DNA from 3 places in the Kribbella sp. WER1 genome. Region 1 is predicted to be linked to each of the others. Evidence: riboswitches for the same ligand, from Rfam matches in the RefSeq annotation. Region 1 holds a riboswitch; each other region holds the start of a gene.
What was found. Region 1 has a riboswitch for cobalamin ahead of metE (5-methyltetrahydropteroyltriglutamate--homocysteine S-methyltransferase). Riboswitches for the same ligand answer to the same signal wherever they lie in the genome.
Positions count from the first base shown of each region.

Region 2: it holds a riboswitch for cobalamin, as region 1 does, so the genes downstream of both, ACXJJ3_RS19155 (ABC transporter substrate-binding protein) here and metE (5-methyltetrahydropteroyltriglutamate--homocysteine S-methyltransferase) in region 1, are expected to answer to the same signal.
Region 3: it holds a riboswitch for cobalamin, as region 1 does, so the genes downstream of both, ACXJJ3_RS35915 (ribonucleoside-diphosphate reductase subunit alpha) here and metE (5-methyltetrahydropteroyltriglutamate--homocysteine S-methyltransferase) in region 1, are expected to answer to the same signal.

Region 1 is NZ_CM135186.1:2,340,691-2,344,832, reverse strand. It holds gene ACXJJ3_RS11500 (methylenetetrahydrofolate reductase) at 1-817, shown strand, start outside; gene metE (5-methyltetrahydropteroyltriglutamate--homocysteine S-methyltransferase) at 807-3,092, opposite strand; cobalamin riboswitch at 3,143-3,362, opposite strand; adenosylcobalamin (AdoCbl) riboswitch at 3,401-3,489, shown strand; gene ACXJJ3_RS11490 (CbtB domain-containing protein) at 3,538-3,753, shown strand; gene ACXJJ3_RS11485 (CbtA family protein) at 3,767-4,142, shown strand, end outside.
Region 2 is NZ_CM135186.1:3,980,156-3,984,297, reverse strand. It holds gene ACXJJ3_RS19165 (MFS transporter) at 1-7, shown strand, start outside; gene ACXJJ3_RS19160 (hypothetical protein) at 21-983, shown strand; cobalamin riboswitch at 993-1,180, shown strand; gene ACXJJ3_RS19155 (ABC transporter substrate-binding protein) at 1,208-2,233, shown strand; gene ACXJJ3_RS19150 (FecCD family ABC transporter permease) at 2,310-3,284, shown strand; gene ACXJJ3_RS19145 (FecCD family ABC transporter permease) at 3,281-4,142, shown strand, end outside.
Region 3 is NZ_CM135186.1:7,349,928-7,354,069, reverse strand. It holds gene ACXJJ3_RS35930 (class I SAM-dependent methyltransferase) at 1-490, opposite strand, end outside; gene ACXJJ3_RS35925 (Fic family protein) at 555-1,820, shown strand; gene ACXJJ3_RS35920 (DinB family protein) at 1,891-2,469, shown strand; cobalamin riboswitch at 2,529-2,696, shown strand; gene ACXJJ3_RS35915 (ribonucleoside-diphosphate reductase subunit alpha) at 2,854-4,142, shown strand, end outside.

The DNA.
Region 1 (4,142 bases):
CTTCACCGCGGTCACCCGGACGCGGCTCGAGCAGCTCGACATCGACGCGGTGATCCTCTACGACATCGACGACGAGGCGCAGCGGGTGCCGGACGAGCGGCCGTTCCCGTTCAGCCCGACGATGGACCCGGCCGACTTCCTCGCCGACCACCTCGCCTGGTGGGACCGGCCGACGATCGTGTACCGCTCGGTCGGCAAGTACAGCGAGTCCGAGCTGGACTCCTGGGTACGCCGTACCTCCGGCCGGCTCGGCACCGTGATGGTCGGCGCGCCGACCAGCTCCGCGGAGGTCCGCACCACGCTGCCGGCGGCGTACGACCTGTGGCAGCGCTGCGGGTCGGCGCTCCCGCTCGGGGGTGTGACGATCCCCGAGCGGCACTCGTCCCGCCAGGACGAGCACCACCGGCTGCTCCGCAAGCAGCGCAGTGGATGCTCGTTCTTCGTCACCCAGATCATCTACGACGTCGGCGCCGCGATGGACCTGGCCTCCGACTACCTGTACCTGTGCCGCGAACAGGACGTCGAGCCGGTGCCGCTCGTGTTCACGCTCTCGATCTGCGGCTCGGTGAAGACGCTGGAGTTCCTGGCCTGGCTGGGCGTCCGCGTCCCGCGCTGGCTGCGCAACGAGCTGGTCCACTCGAGCGACCCGGTCGCCGACTCGTACGCGCACTGCGTCGAGATCGCCCGCCGGTTGTCGGCGTACTGCCGCGACCGCGACCTCCCGTTCGGCTTCAACATCGAGAGCGTCTCCACCCGCCGGATCGAGAACGACGCGAGCGTCGAACTGGTCAAGGAACTCCGCACGTTCATCGGCTGAGCCCGGTCCGCAGCTCCCGGGCCGCGGCGACCACGTTGTGCAGGGAGTCGCGGACCTCGGGCCAGCCGCGGGTCTTCAGACCGCAGTCCGGGTTGACCCACAGCCGCTCGGCCGGGATCGCGTCGAGGCCCTTGCGGAGCAGCGACACGACTTCCGGCGTACCGGGGACACGCGGGGAGTGGATGTCGTACACGCCGGGCCCGACGCCGCGCGGGTAACCGGCGTCGGACAGCTCGCGGGCAACCTGCATATGCGAGCGGGCCGCCTCAAGGCTCGCGACGTCGGCGTCCAGGTCGTCGAGCGCGTCGAGGATCTCGCCGAACTCGACGTAACACATGTGCGTGTGGATCTGCGTCTCGTCCCGTACGCCGCTGGTCGTCAACCGGAAGGCGTCCGTACCCCAGGTCAGGTACGCGGCGCGGTCGCCCGTCCGCAACGGCAGCGTCTCGCGCAGCGCGGGCTCGTCGACCTGGATCACGAGCGCGCCCGCGGCCTCCAGGTCGTTGACCTCGTCGCGCAGTGCCAGCGCGACCTGACGCGCGGTCTCGCTGCGCGGCTGGTCGTCGCGGACGAACGACCAGGCCAGCATCGTCACCGGCCCGGTCAGCATCCCCTTCACCGGGCGGTCGGTGTTGAGCTGCGCGTACGCCCACCAGCGGACGGTCATCGGCTCCGGGCGGGAGATGTCGCCGAACAGCACCGGCGGCCGGACGTAGCGCGTCCCGTACGACTGGACCCAGCCGTGCTGCGTGGCGAGGTACCCGTCGAGCTGCTCGGCGAAGTACTGCACCATGTCGTTGCGCTCGGGCTCGCCGTGCACCAACACGTCGAGGCCCGCCTTCTCCTGGAAGTTCAGCACGTCGCGGATCTCGGCCTCGATCCGTTCCTCGTACTGCCGGCCATCGATTCGGCCGGCCCGCAGGTCGGCCCGCGCCTGGCGCAGTTCGGCGGTCTGCGGGAACGACCCGACAGTAGTTGTCGGAAGCAACGGTAGTCCGAGTTTCACCTGCTGTGCGGCGCTTCTGGCGGCATAGGGCGACGTACGGCGGCTGTCGGCCGGTGTGACCGCCGCGACCCGCGCGCGGACCGCGGTGTCGTTGGTCAGCGGTGCGGACGCCCGGGCCGCGAGCGTCGTGCGGTTGGCGTCGAGCTCGGCGGTGATCATCTCGGTGCCGTCGGTCAGAGCGCGCTTCAGCAGCCCGATCTCGCGGGTCTTCTGCCGGGCGAACGCGAGCCACGGGCGGACCTCGGCATCCAGGTCCGGCTCGGCGTCGACGTCCAGCGGTACGTGCAGCAGCGAGCAGGACGCCGCCACGTCGACCTGCCCCGCGAGGCCCATCACCTGCGCGAGGATCGACAGCGACGCCGGCAGGTCGTTGACCCAGACGTTCCGGCCGTTCACCACACCGGCGACCAGTCTCTTGTCACGCACCGCGGGCGTCGCGGCCAGATCGGCGAGGTTCGCGGCTGCCGGACCGGTGAAATCGATGGCCAGACCCTCGATCGGCGAGTCGGCCAGCATGGGCAGCGCCGCACCGAGGCGGTCGAAGTACGACGCCACCAGCAGCTTCGGCCGATCGGTCAGCCCGCCGAGTGTTGCGTACGCCGAGGCAGCGGCCTCCAGCTCGGCGGTAGTTCGGTCCTGGACCAGCGCGGGCTCGTCGAGTTGCACCCACTCGGCTCCGGCGGCGCGCAGGTCCGCGAGGATCTCGGCGTACACCGGTAGGAGCTTGCCGAGCAGCGACAACGTGCCGGTCAGGCCTCCTGCGGGCTTGGACAGCAGGAGATAGGTGATCGGGCCGAGCAGGACGGGCCGCGCGGTGAGTCCCAGCGCGAGTGCTTCCCGCAGCTCGGCGACCTGTTTGCCGGAGTCGGCGGTGAACGTCGTGTCCGGGCCGAGCTCGGGGACCAGGTAGTGGTAGTTGGTGTCGAACCACTTGGTCAGTTCGAGCGGTGCCAGGTCCTGGCTGCCGCGGGCCATCGCGAAGTACCCGTCCAGCGGGTCGGCGGCGACGGCGTCGCGGTACCGCTCGGGGATCGCGCCGAGCATCACGGTGGTGTCGAGGACGTGGTCGTAGTACGAGAAGTCGCCGGTCGGCACCTCGTCGATCCCGTCGGCGGCCAGCTGGGCCCAGTTCGCGGCCCGCAGTTCGGCGGCGGTACGGCGCAGTCCGTCGGCGTCGACGGCGCCCTTCCAGTAGCCCTCGACGGCCTTCTTCAGTTCACGATTCCCGCCTTGGCGCGGGTACCCGTACACGGTGGAACGTGCAGTCATGGGGAAACTCTCCTTCGCGAGTCCGTCCCGGTGTGAGTCCGCACACACAGGGGTGTGCGCGGGCAGTGGCAGGTCTTCGGACTCGCGGGCCCGTCCGGTCTGGTTCCCCGGACACCTACTGGTCGTCGCTTCCCAGGCATACCCGCCCAGTGCTCGATGACGACGGTCGTTCCCACTCACCGCTGCGGGGCAGTCCCGGATTCCCACCGGGTTCCCTCTTGCGACGGCCTGACTGGCGGCCAGGTCGAACCAGCTGCACTCGCCAGGGTAGTGCAGGTCGGCAGGGAACCCTGTACGCTCCGGGATGAGTGACGGCGCAAGGAAGCCGATGGGAATTCGGCACGGTCGCGCCACTGTGAGCCGGACAGGTCCGGTAAGTCAGATACTTCGCCGTCACGACGCTCCACCGGTAGCGGGACGCACGATCCCCTGAAGGAGGCTCCACGTGAGTAATCTGCCTGCACCCTCGACCGCGTCGACCCCGGTCGTCCTCCCGGTCTCGAAGGCCGTTCTCTGGCTGGTCGGTACGGCGTTCCTGGCATTCCTGGTGTACTACTTCATCGGCGTCGACCAGGGCGCGTACTCGGTCTTCGGCAAGGACACGCACATCCACGAGTTCGTGCACGACGCACGGCACTTCCTCGGCTTCCCCTGCCACTGAGCTCGCTGAACTGATGGAGCACAAACTGATCCTCCGCGGCCTGCTGGCCGGCGGAGCGGGCGGCCTGGCCGCGTTCGTCTTCGCGCGGATCTTCGCCGAGCCGCAGATCCAGGCCGCGATCGACTACGAGACCGGCCGCGACGCCGCGCAGGACGCCCTCGACAAGGCGGCCGGACTGCCCATCGAAGCAGCCGGACCGGACATCTTCAGCCGCACCTTGCAGGCGAACCTCGGGATCGGCGCCGGGCTCGTGCTGTTCGGCGTCGCGATGGGCGCGCTGTTCGCGGTCGCGTACACGATCTGTCTCGGCCGGGTCGGCAGGCTCCGCCCGCGGACGCTGGCGATGCTGGTCGCGGCCGGCGGCTTCCTCGGCTTCTACCTGGTGCCGT
Region 2 (4,142 bases), 1.6 Mb from region 1:
CGGTTAGAGTCACACACATCATGCGTACCCTGATCGCCGCCGGGCTGGCCGTCGTACTGCTCGCGGGGTGTGGTGGACACGGGCAGGAGACTGCGCCGAGTGTGGCGCCGCTGGTTTCGGTCAGCGGGTTCGACACTCCGTCGGCGACCCCGTCGGACACACCCTCGCCGACCGCGTCCGCGACTCCGGCCGACACGTTGTGCCAGCGGATGGACGAGACGTTGGTCCGGACCACGCTGGCGGTGCCGGTGGTGAAGATCGACCGGCAGAATCCGCCGGCCGAGATCGACATCCCGTCGTACGACGTCTGCCAGCTGAGCCTCAGCGCCGCCGAGGGCGGTCCGGTGCTGCGGGTCGGCGTCTCGGTGCTGCAGGCGACGGCGGCGACGCTGGCGGCGGCCCGGAAGGCGTACGCCGCGCACGGGCGCGAGCCGGCCGTGGCCGCGAACCTCGGCGAGGGCGGGTACGGCACGAGCCAGTTCGTGGTGTTCCTGCTCGACCACCGGCTCTACAAGATCACCGGCCCGCAGGCCACGCTCGCGAAGTACGTCGTGATCGGCCAGGAGGTCGCCCGGCAGGCGCCGGGGCTGTCGGTGCCGGCGCTGGAGATCACCCGGCCGGAGTGCGACCGCGGATCGGACGCGGCCGAGAAGGTGATGGGTGTCGCGGCGACGGCCCGCCGCGACGGGGAGACCCTGGTCGGCGACCCGGTGTGCGGCTGGATCACCGCGACCAGCGTGCTGTACTCGTCGGTCCGCCGGGAGCCGGACGCGAAGGCGTTGATGGCGCCGCTCCGCAACGCCGCCACCTCGCAGTCGATCCCGCTCGGCGACGAGGGGTACATCGACACCGCGACCGGCCGGACCACGATCCGGGTCGGCGACAACAAGCTCGTCGACCTGGTCCCGCTGCCGGCCCGCGCGGTCAACCCGGACCTGATGACCCAGTTCGCGCTCGCGCTTTCGTCGCTCTATACCCACTGAGGCCGGGTGTTAGGGTGGCCGCGCCGTGGTGTTCGGGAAGCCGGTGAAGTACCGGCGCGGCCCTCGCCACTGTGATCGGGATGTGCACCTGTCGTACTCCGTGAGGGGGACCACTGGTCGTGTGAGCGGCTGGGAAGGTCAGGCTGGTGGACGCGGTACCCGTCAGCCAGGAGACCGGCCACGGCGCTGACCCGTCCACGAGGTGCTGGAGGAGCGGTCCGCCCATGGCCGTCGTACGTGTGCTTGCTGTTGCCCTGTCGCTGAGTGTGCTGGCCGGCTGCGCGCCGTCCGCCGCGGAGAAGCCCGCGGCCGCCACCACGGTGCAGAACTGCGGGATCGACGTGTCCGTCGACGGCCCGCCCAAGCGGGTGTTCGCGGCGTACCAGCCGGCCATCGAGATGGCGCACGCGCTCGGCATCTCGGACCGCCTGGTCGGGACCGCGTACCTGGACTCCCAGGTGCTGCCGGAGTACACCGCCGCGCAGTCGAAGGCGAAGTACTTCAAGAACCTGCCGAGCCGCGAGGAGCTGCTCAGCCTGAACCCGGACTTCGTGCTGTCCGGGTTCAACGACGTGTTCAGCGCGGCCGGCAGCGACGGGAGCTTCGGCAGCCGGAAGGGTCTGGCCGAGCTCGGCGTGCAGACGTGGATCTTCAGCCCGCTCTGCCCGACCGCGGACGGCAAGGGCGACGAGGCGATCGACCCGTCGACGGTCTCGATGGACAACGTGTACGCCGACCTGCGCGACCTCGGCCGGCTGTTCGGCGTCCAGGACCGTGCGGAGCAGGTGATCGCCGACCAGAAGAAGCGGATCGCGGCCGTCGAGGGCGCCGTGAAGGACGCGCCGCGCCCGACGGTGGCGATCATCCGCCCGGGTCTCGAGGGCGGCGGGATGACGGTGTCCGGCGGCCCGGACTTCGGTACGGTCCTGATCCGGCAGGCGGGTGGCGTGAACGCGTTCGCCGACCTGACCTCGAAGCGGAACGTGAAGATCAGCGTCGAGGAGTTCATCAAGCGTGACCCGGACTACGTGCTGATCAGCGGGTGCTGCGACGCCGGGCTGACCCCCGCGGCATCGCAGCCGGACGTCCGGAAGATCCTCGTCGATCCGGCGTTCGCGAACCTGAAGGCAGTGCGCGCGAAGCACGTCGTACCGTGGCTGTTCGCGAACCACTCGGCCGGCGTCCGCGGCGCGTACACGACCGAGAACCTCGGCCACATCCTGCATCCCGACCCGGGGCGTGTCTGGTGATTCCCCGCCTACTGCGGGGCACCCGGCACGGCACCTCCTCGCTACGGCGCGGAATCACCAGACACGCCCTGGTCAAGTGAAGCGGGCCGCCGGCCTGCTCGTCGTCCTGGCGGCCGTCGTGGTGCTGTCGCTGTGCGTCGGCGAGCACTGGATCGGGCCGGGCGAGGTGTACCGGGCGCTCGCGGACTTCAGCGGCAGCGACAGCGACCGCGTCGTCCGGTACCTGCGGATGCCGCGGACCGTCGCGGGGCTGCTGGTCGGCGCCGCGCTCGGGCTGTCCGGCGCGGTGATGCAGGCCGTCACCCGGAACCCGCTGGCCGACCCCGGCATCCTCGGCGTGAACGCCGGCGCCGCGGTGGCGGTCGTCGCGGCGATCGGGGTGTTCGGCATCCACAGCCTGACCGGCTACGTCTGGTTCGCGATGGGCGGGGCGCTCGTCGCCACCGTGGCCGTCTACCTGGTCGGCGCCGTCGGCCGTATGACGCCGGTGAAGCTCGCGCTGGCCGGTGCGGCGATCTCCGCGCTGCTCGGGTCGATCACGTCCGCGGCGACGCTGCTCGACCTGTCGACGCTGAACGAGTACCGCTTCTGGGTGGTCGGCTCGTTGTCACTGTCCGACCACGGGATTGTCGTCCAGGCCGTCCCGTTCGTTGCTGTCGGCATCGTTCTCGCGCTGGTCCTCGGCCGGTCGCTGAACCAGCTCGCACTCGGCGACGACCTCGCCCAGGCGCTCGGTACCCGGGTCGCCGCGGTCCGGGTCCTCGCCGGCGCCGCGGTCGTGGTGCTGGCCGGTACGGCGACCGCGATCGCGGGACCGATCGGCTTCCTCGGGCTCGCCGTACCGCACGTCGCGCGGCTGATCGTCGGACCGGACCAGCGCCGGATCCTGCCGTGGTCGATGCTGCTCGCGCCGATCGTGCTGCTGCTCGCCGACATCGCCGGACGGGTCGTCGCGCGTCCCGCGGAGCTGCAAGTCGGGATCGTGACCGCGTTGATCGGCGCCCCGCTGTTCATCGCGCTGGTCCGGCGCCGGCGGATGGCTGCGCTGTGAAGGTCGGCGTGGTGGCGTCCGTGCTGACCGTCGTCGTGGGTGCGTACGCCCTGACCCGCGGCGACTACACGCTGCCGCTCGCCGAGGTACTGCGGACCTTGTCCGGGCACGGCACCTTGATCACGTACGACGTGGTCGTCGACAACCGGCTGCCCCGCGTACTGGTCGGGATCGGCGTCGGGGCGGCGTTCGCGATCTCCGGCGCGATCTTCCAGCAGCTCGCCCGGAACCCGCTGGTCAGCCCGGACCTGATCGGCATCAACGCGGGCGCCGCGTTGGCCGCCGTACTGATCATCACCGTGATCGGCAGCGGGTGGATCCCGCTCGGCGCCTTGCTCGGGTCGTTGCTGGCGGCGGTCAGTGTGTATGCGCTGGCCTATCGGAACGGGATGTCGGGGAATCGGCTCGTGCTGGTCGGGGTCGGGGTGACGGCGATCCTCGGGTCGTTGACGGCGTACCTGCTGACGCTGGCCGACATCTACACGGCGAAGAGCGCGTCGATGTGGCTCGCGGGGAGTCTCGCCGGGCGGTCGTGGACGCATGTCGTACTGATCGGGGTGACGCTCGCGGTCGGGGCGCCGGCTGCGGTGGTGCTGACGCGGCAGCTGCGGTTGCTCGAGCTGGGCGACGACTTGGCGCGGGCGCTCGGGGGACGGGTCGAGTTGGCGCGTGGGGCGTTGATCGGGTTGGGGGTCGGGTTGGCGGCGTTCGCGACGGCGGCGGCCGGGCCGGTCGGGTTCGTCGCGTTGGTGGCGCCGCAGTTGGCGCGCCGGCTGGTGGCGCGGCCCGGGTTGCTGGTTCCGGGGACGATCGGGGCGTTGCTGGTGGTGTCGTCGGATCTGTTCGCGCGGACGGTGG
Region 3 (4,142 bases), 3.6 Mb from region 1:
CGCGGAGTGCGTTGAGCAGCGGGTGGAACTCGACGACGTACAGGAATCCGCCGGGCTTCAGTAGGTCGCGGACGGTTTCCGCCCATTGCTCGAGGTCCGGAAGGTAACAGAGCGCGCCCTTGCCGGTATAGACGATGTCGAACTGCCGACCGTCGACGGCCTGCACCGCGTCGTACACGTTGGCGTGCACGTACTCGACGCCCGCGCCGGCGTCGGCGGCGATCCGGCGGGCCGCCGCCAGCGACTGCTCGGACAGGTCGAGGCCGCTGGTCCGCGCGCCGCGGCGGGCGAACTCGATCGTCTCCGTGCCGAGATGGCACTGCAGGTGCAGTACGTCCCGGCCCTCCAGCGGGCCGAGGTCCGCCCACTCGTAGTCGGCGAACCAGTATTCGCTGGGCCGGTCGTAGAACGCGCTCGCCGCATGCAGCGGCGCGCGGGCGTCCCAGTCGGCTTGGTTGGCGGCCACCATCTGCTGCGTCTGCGCGTCCACGATCGACCAGTCTGCTTGATCCCCAGCTCTTGTTCAAGGTTTGTGAATAAGCTTGAATAAGGGAATGGCGAGGGTCGAGTTGCACCGCTGGCCCGGGCACCCCGACGGGTTCACCCGAGCGGAGCGCCTCGGCGGGTCGTACGAGCTGTATCTGCCGGATCCGCTGACCGGGCGCGAGTTCGACCTGCCCGACGACGTGCTCGCGCTGCTCGAGGACGCGGCCGGCGACCTCGCCCGGCTGGACGCGACCGCCGCAGTACTCACCAACAGCGAGGCGCTCGCCCGGTTGCTGCTGCGCGCCGAGGCGGTCGGCTCGTCGCACATCGAGGGTCTCGTCGTCGGCGCGCGCCGGCTACTGAAGGCCGACGTACTGCGGGACCGGATCCGGGACGTGACCGCCGAGGAGGTGCTCGGCGCGGTCGACGCGATGACCTGGGTGACCGAGTCCGTGCAGGCCGGCGAGAGCCTCGAGGTCGACCACGTGCTGGAGGCGCACCGCCGGTTGATGGCCCATTCGCCGACCCCGGAGTACGGCGGCGAGATCCGCTACCTGCAGAACTGGATCGGCGGCCGCTCCCCCGCGGAGGCGTACTACGTGCCGCCGCCCGCGCAGCTGATCCCGGACCTGCTCGCGGACCTGATGACGTTCGTCCGCGAGTCCCGGCTGCCAGTGCTGGCGAAGACCGCGATCGCGCACGCGCAGTTCGAGACGATCCACCCGTTTGCCGACGGCAACGGCCGGACCGGGCGCGCGCTGATCCACCTGATCCTGCGCGCGGACGGGCTGGTCACCCGGACCGTCCCGCCGGTCTCGCTCGCCCTCGCCACCCACGCCACCGAGTACGTCGACGCACTGACCGCCTTCCGGTACGTCGGGCGCCCGAGCATCGCGAAGGCCCGTACGGCAGCGAACCCGTGGCTGCGGATGTTCGCGACGGCGTGCACCTACGCGACCGCCGAGGCCGCTCGCTTCGAGCGGACCACCTCCGACCTCAAGACCGCCTGGCGGGACCGGGCCGCCCCGCTGCGGGCGGGCTCCGCGGCCGAGCTGCTGATCGAGGCGCTTCCGGCCGCGCCGGTGCTGACCCTCGCGGCCGCGGCGCGGCTCATCGAGCGCTCCCAGCAGGCCGCAAACCAGGGGCTCACCCGCCTGGTCGAGGCAGGGGTACTGCGGGAGCTCACGGACGGCCGACGCAACCGGGTCTACGAGGCGCCGGAGCTGATCGACGCGTTCACGTTGCTGGAACGCCGGTTCGCGAGCCCGGCCGCGGACACCCGGATCGAACCGCCTAGCAGACCCGTTCCGGCGAGGCCAGAACCGACACACTAGCGGTTTGACTTTCCCTCCGAGGTCGAGCAAGAATTCGAACACATGTTCGATCGTACCGGGGAGAGTTGAGATGGCGGCGTTCGACTGGGACATCCTGCACCGGCCGTCGGCGATGGCAATGGTGCGCGGCCAGCTGGGGTTCAGCTGGATGGTGCTGTCCGGACGCCTCGCCCAACTGACCGACGAGCAGTACTTCTGGAGACCGAGCAGCGAGGCGCTCACCGTGGTCCGCCGGCACTACGCCGGGCGGTACCGGCCACTTGGCTCCGGCGAATGGGTGGCCCAGTGGCCGGACGAGCCGGACCATCGCGGCCCGCGGACGATCGCCTGGCTGATCGCGCATCTGACCGAGACGTTCTTCGAGCGTTGGGAGTGGACGTTCGGGGCGAGCCGGCAGGGCCGCGCGGACATCACGCTGCACGGCAACGCGCAGGACGCCGTCGCCTGGCTGACGTACTGGGTGGAGGCCTGGCAGGAGGCGATCGCCGACCTGGACGAGAGCGAGGCGATGACCGTCGGCCTCAGCCAGGCGAACGAGTTGGACGCCGCCGAACCGTTCGGGCACGTCGTCCTGCGGCTGAACCGGGAGCTCATCCATCACGGCTCGGAGATCATGACGCTCCAGGACCTGTACGCGGTCGCGGCGTGAGGACACAAGATGTGCGACACGCGGCGCGGCGCTCCCACAAGATCTAGTTCAATCCCTCTAACATCACTACTGCTGGTGGTTCAGGGTGGCCAACGCCACAACATGTGGGTGACTCTGAGGCAACAGGGGAATCCGGTGCGAGTCCGGAACTGCCCCGCAACGGTGAGCGGACACGTCCTCCAGGCGTGCCGGCGAGTCCGGATACCTGCCACCGGTGCGTGTACCGCCGGTGCACGCGGTCCGAGACCTCGCGGGTGGGTCGCAGGGCGTGACGGCAGAGTTCCCGGCCGGTGTTGCCGGTCCCGTCGTGCGCCTGCTCGCGTGGCACCGGGTCTTCGAACTCTTCTGGAGCGCACACCAGTGACCATTGCTTCTTCTTCACCTGTGGAGACGGGCGCGGCTGTCGAGCTGACCGTCATCCGCCGGGACGGCAGCAGTACTCCGTTCGACGTCACCAAGATCTCCGTCGCGGTATCGAAGGCGTTCCTCGCCGTCGAGGGCGCCGACGCCGGCACCACCCATCGGGTCCGTGACCTGGTGGCCGACCTGACCGGCCGGGTCGTGGGCGCCCTGACCAGCCGCGGCGACGCCGGCCGCAGCGTGCAGGTCGAGGACATCCAGGACCAGGTCGAGCTGGCGCTGATGCGCGCCGGTGAGCACCAGGTCGCCCGCGCCTACGTGCTGTACCGCGAGGAGCGGACCAAGGCCCGCACACCCGCCGACCCGTCCGGCGTCACCGACCGGCCCGCGCTGACCGTCCGCGCGGCCGACGGCAGCCGGTCCCCACTGGACGTCGACCGGCTCCGCATCGTGGTCGCCGAGGCCGCCGCCGGTCTGGACTCCGTCGACCCCGAGCTGATCCTGGACGAGGCGTTCGGCGCCTGCTACGACGGCATCGCGCAGCACGAGGTCGAGCTCGCGCTGGTGATGGCCGCCCGGTCGTACGTCGAGACCGAGCCGCAGTACAGCTTCGCCGCGTCCCGGCTGCTGCTGGACCAGATCCGCCGCGAGGCGCTCGGCCGGGTGCACGGCGAGCCCCGGCAGGCCAGCCAGGCCGACATGCGGGAGGCGTACAAGACCTACTTCGCGCGCTACATCGCGGTCGGCGTCGAGGCCGGGCAGCTCGACCCCGAGCTGGCCACCTTCGACCTCGACCGGCTGGCCGCCGCGATCGACCCCGAGGCCGACCTGAACTTCACGTTCCTCGCCCTGCAGACGCTGTACGACCGCTACCTGCTGCACATCGACAAGGTGCGCTACGAGCTGCCACAGGCGTTCTTCCTGCGGGTCGCGATGGGGATGGCACTGCGCGAGGACGACCGCGAGGGCCGCGCGATCGAGTTCTACCGGCTGCTCAGCTCGTTCCGCTTCATGTCCTCGACCCCCACGCTCTTCAACTCCGGCACCACCCGCCCGCAGCTCTCGTCCTGCTTCCTGACCACCGTCCAGGACGATCTGTCCGGCATCTTCACCGGCATCCGCAACAACGCCCTGCTCGCCAAGTACTCCGGCGGCCTCGGCAACGACTGGACCCCGGTCCGCGGCATCGGCGCCAAGATCCGCGGCACGAACGGCGAGTCCCAGGGCGTCGTCCCGTTCCTCAAGATCGCCAACGACACCGCAGTCGCCGTGAATCAAGGTGGAAAACGTAAGGGCGCAGTGTGTGCGTACTT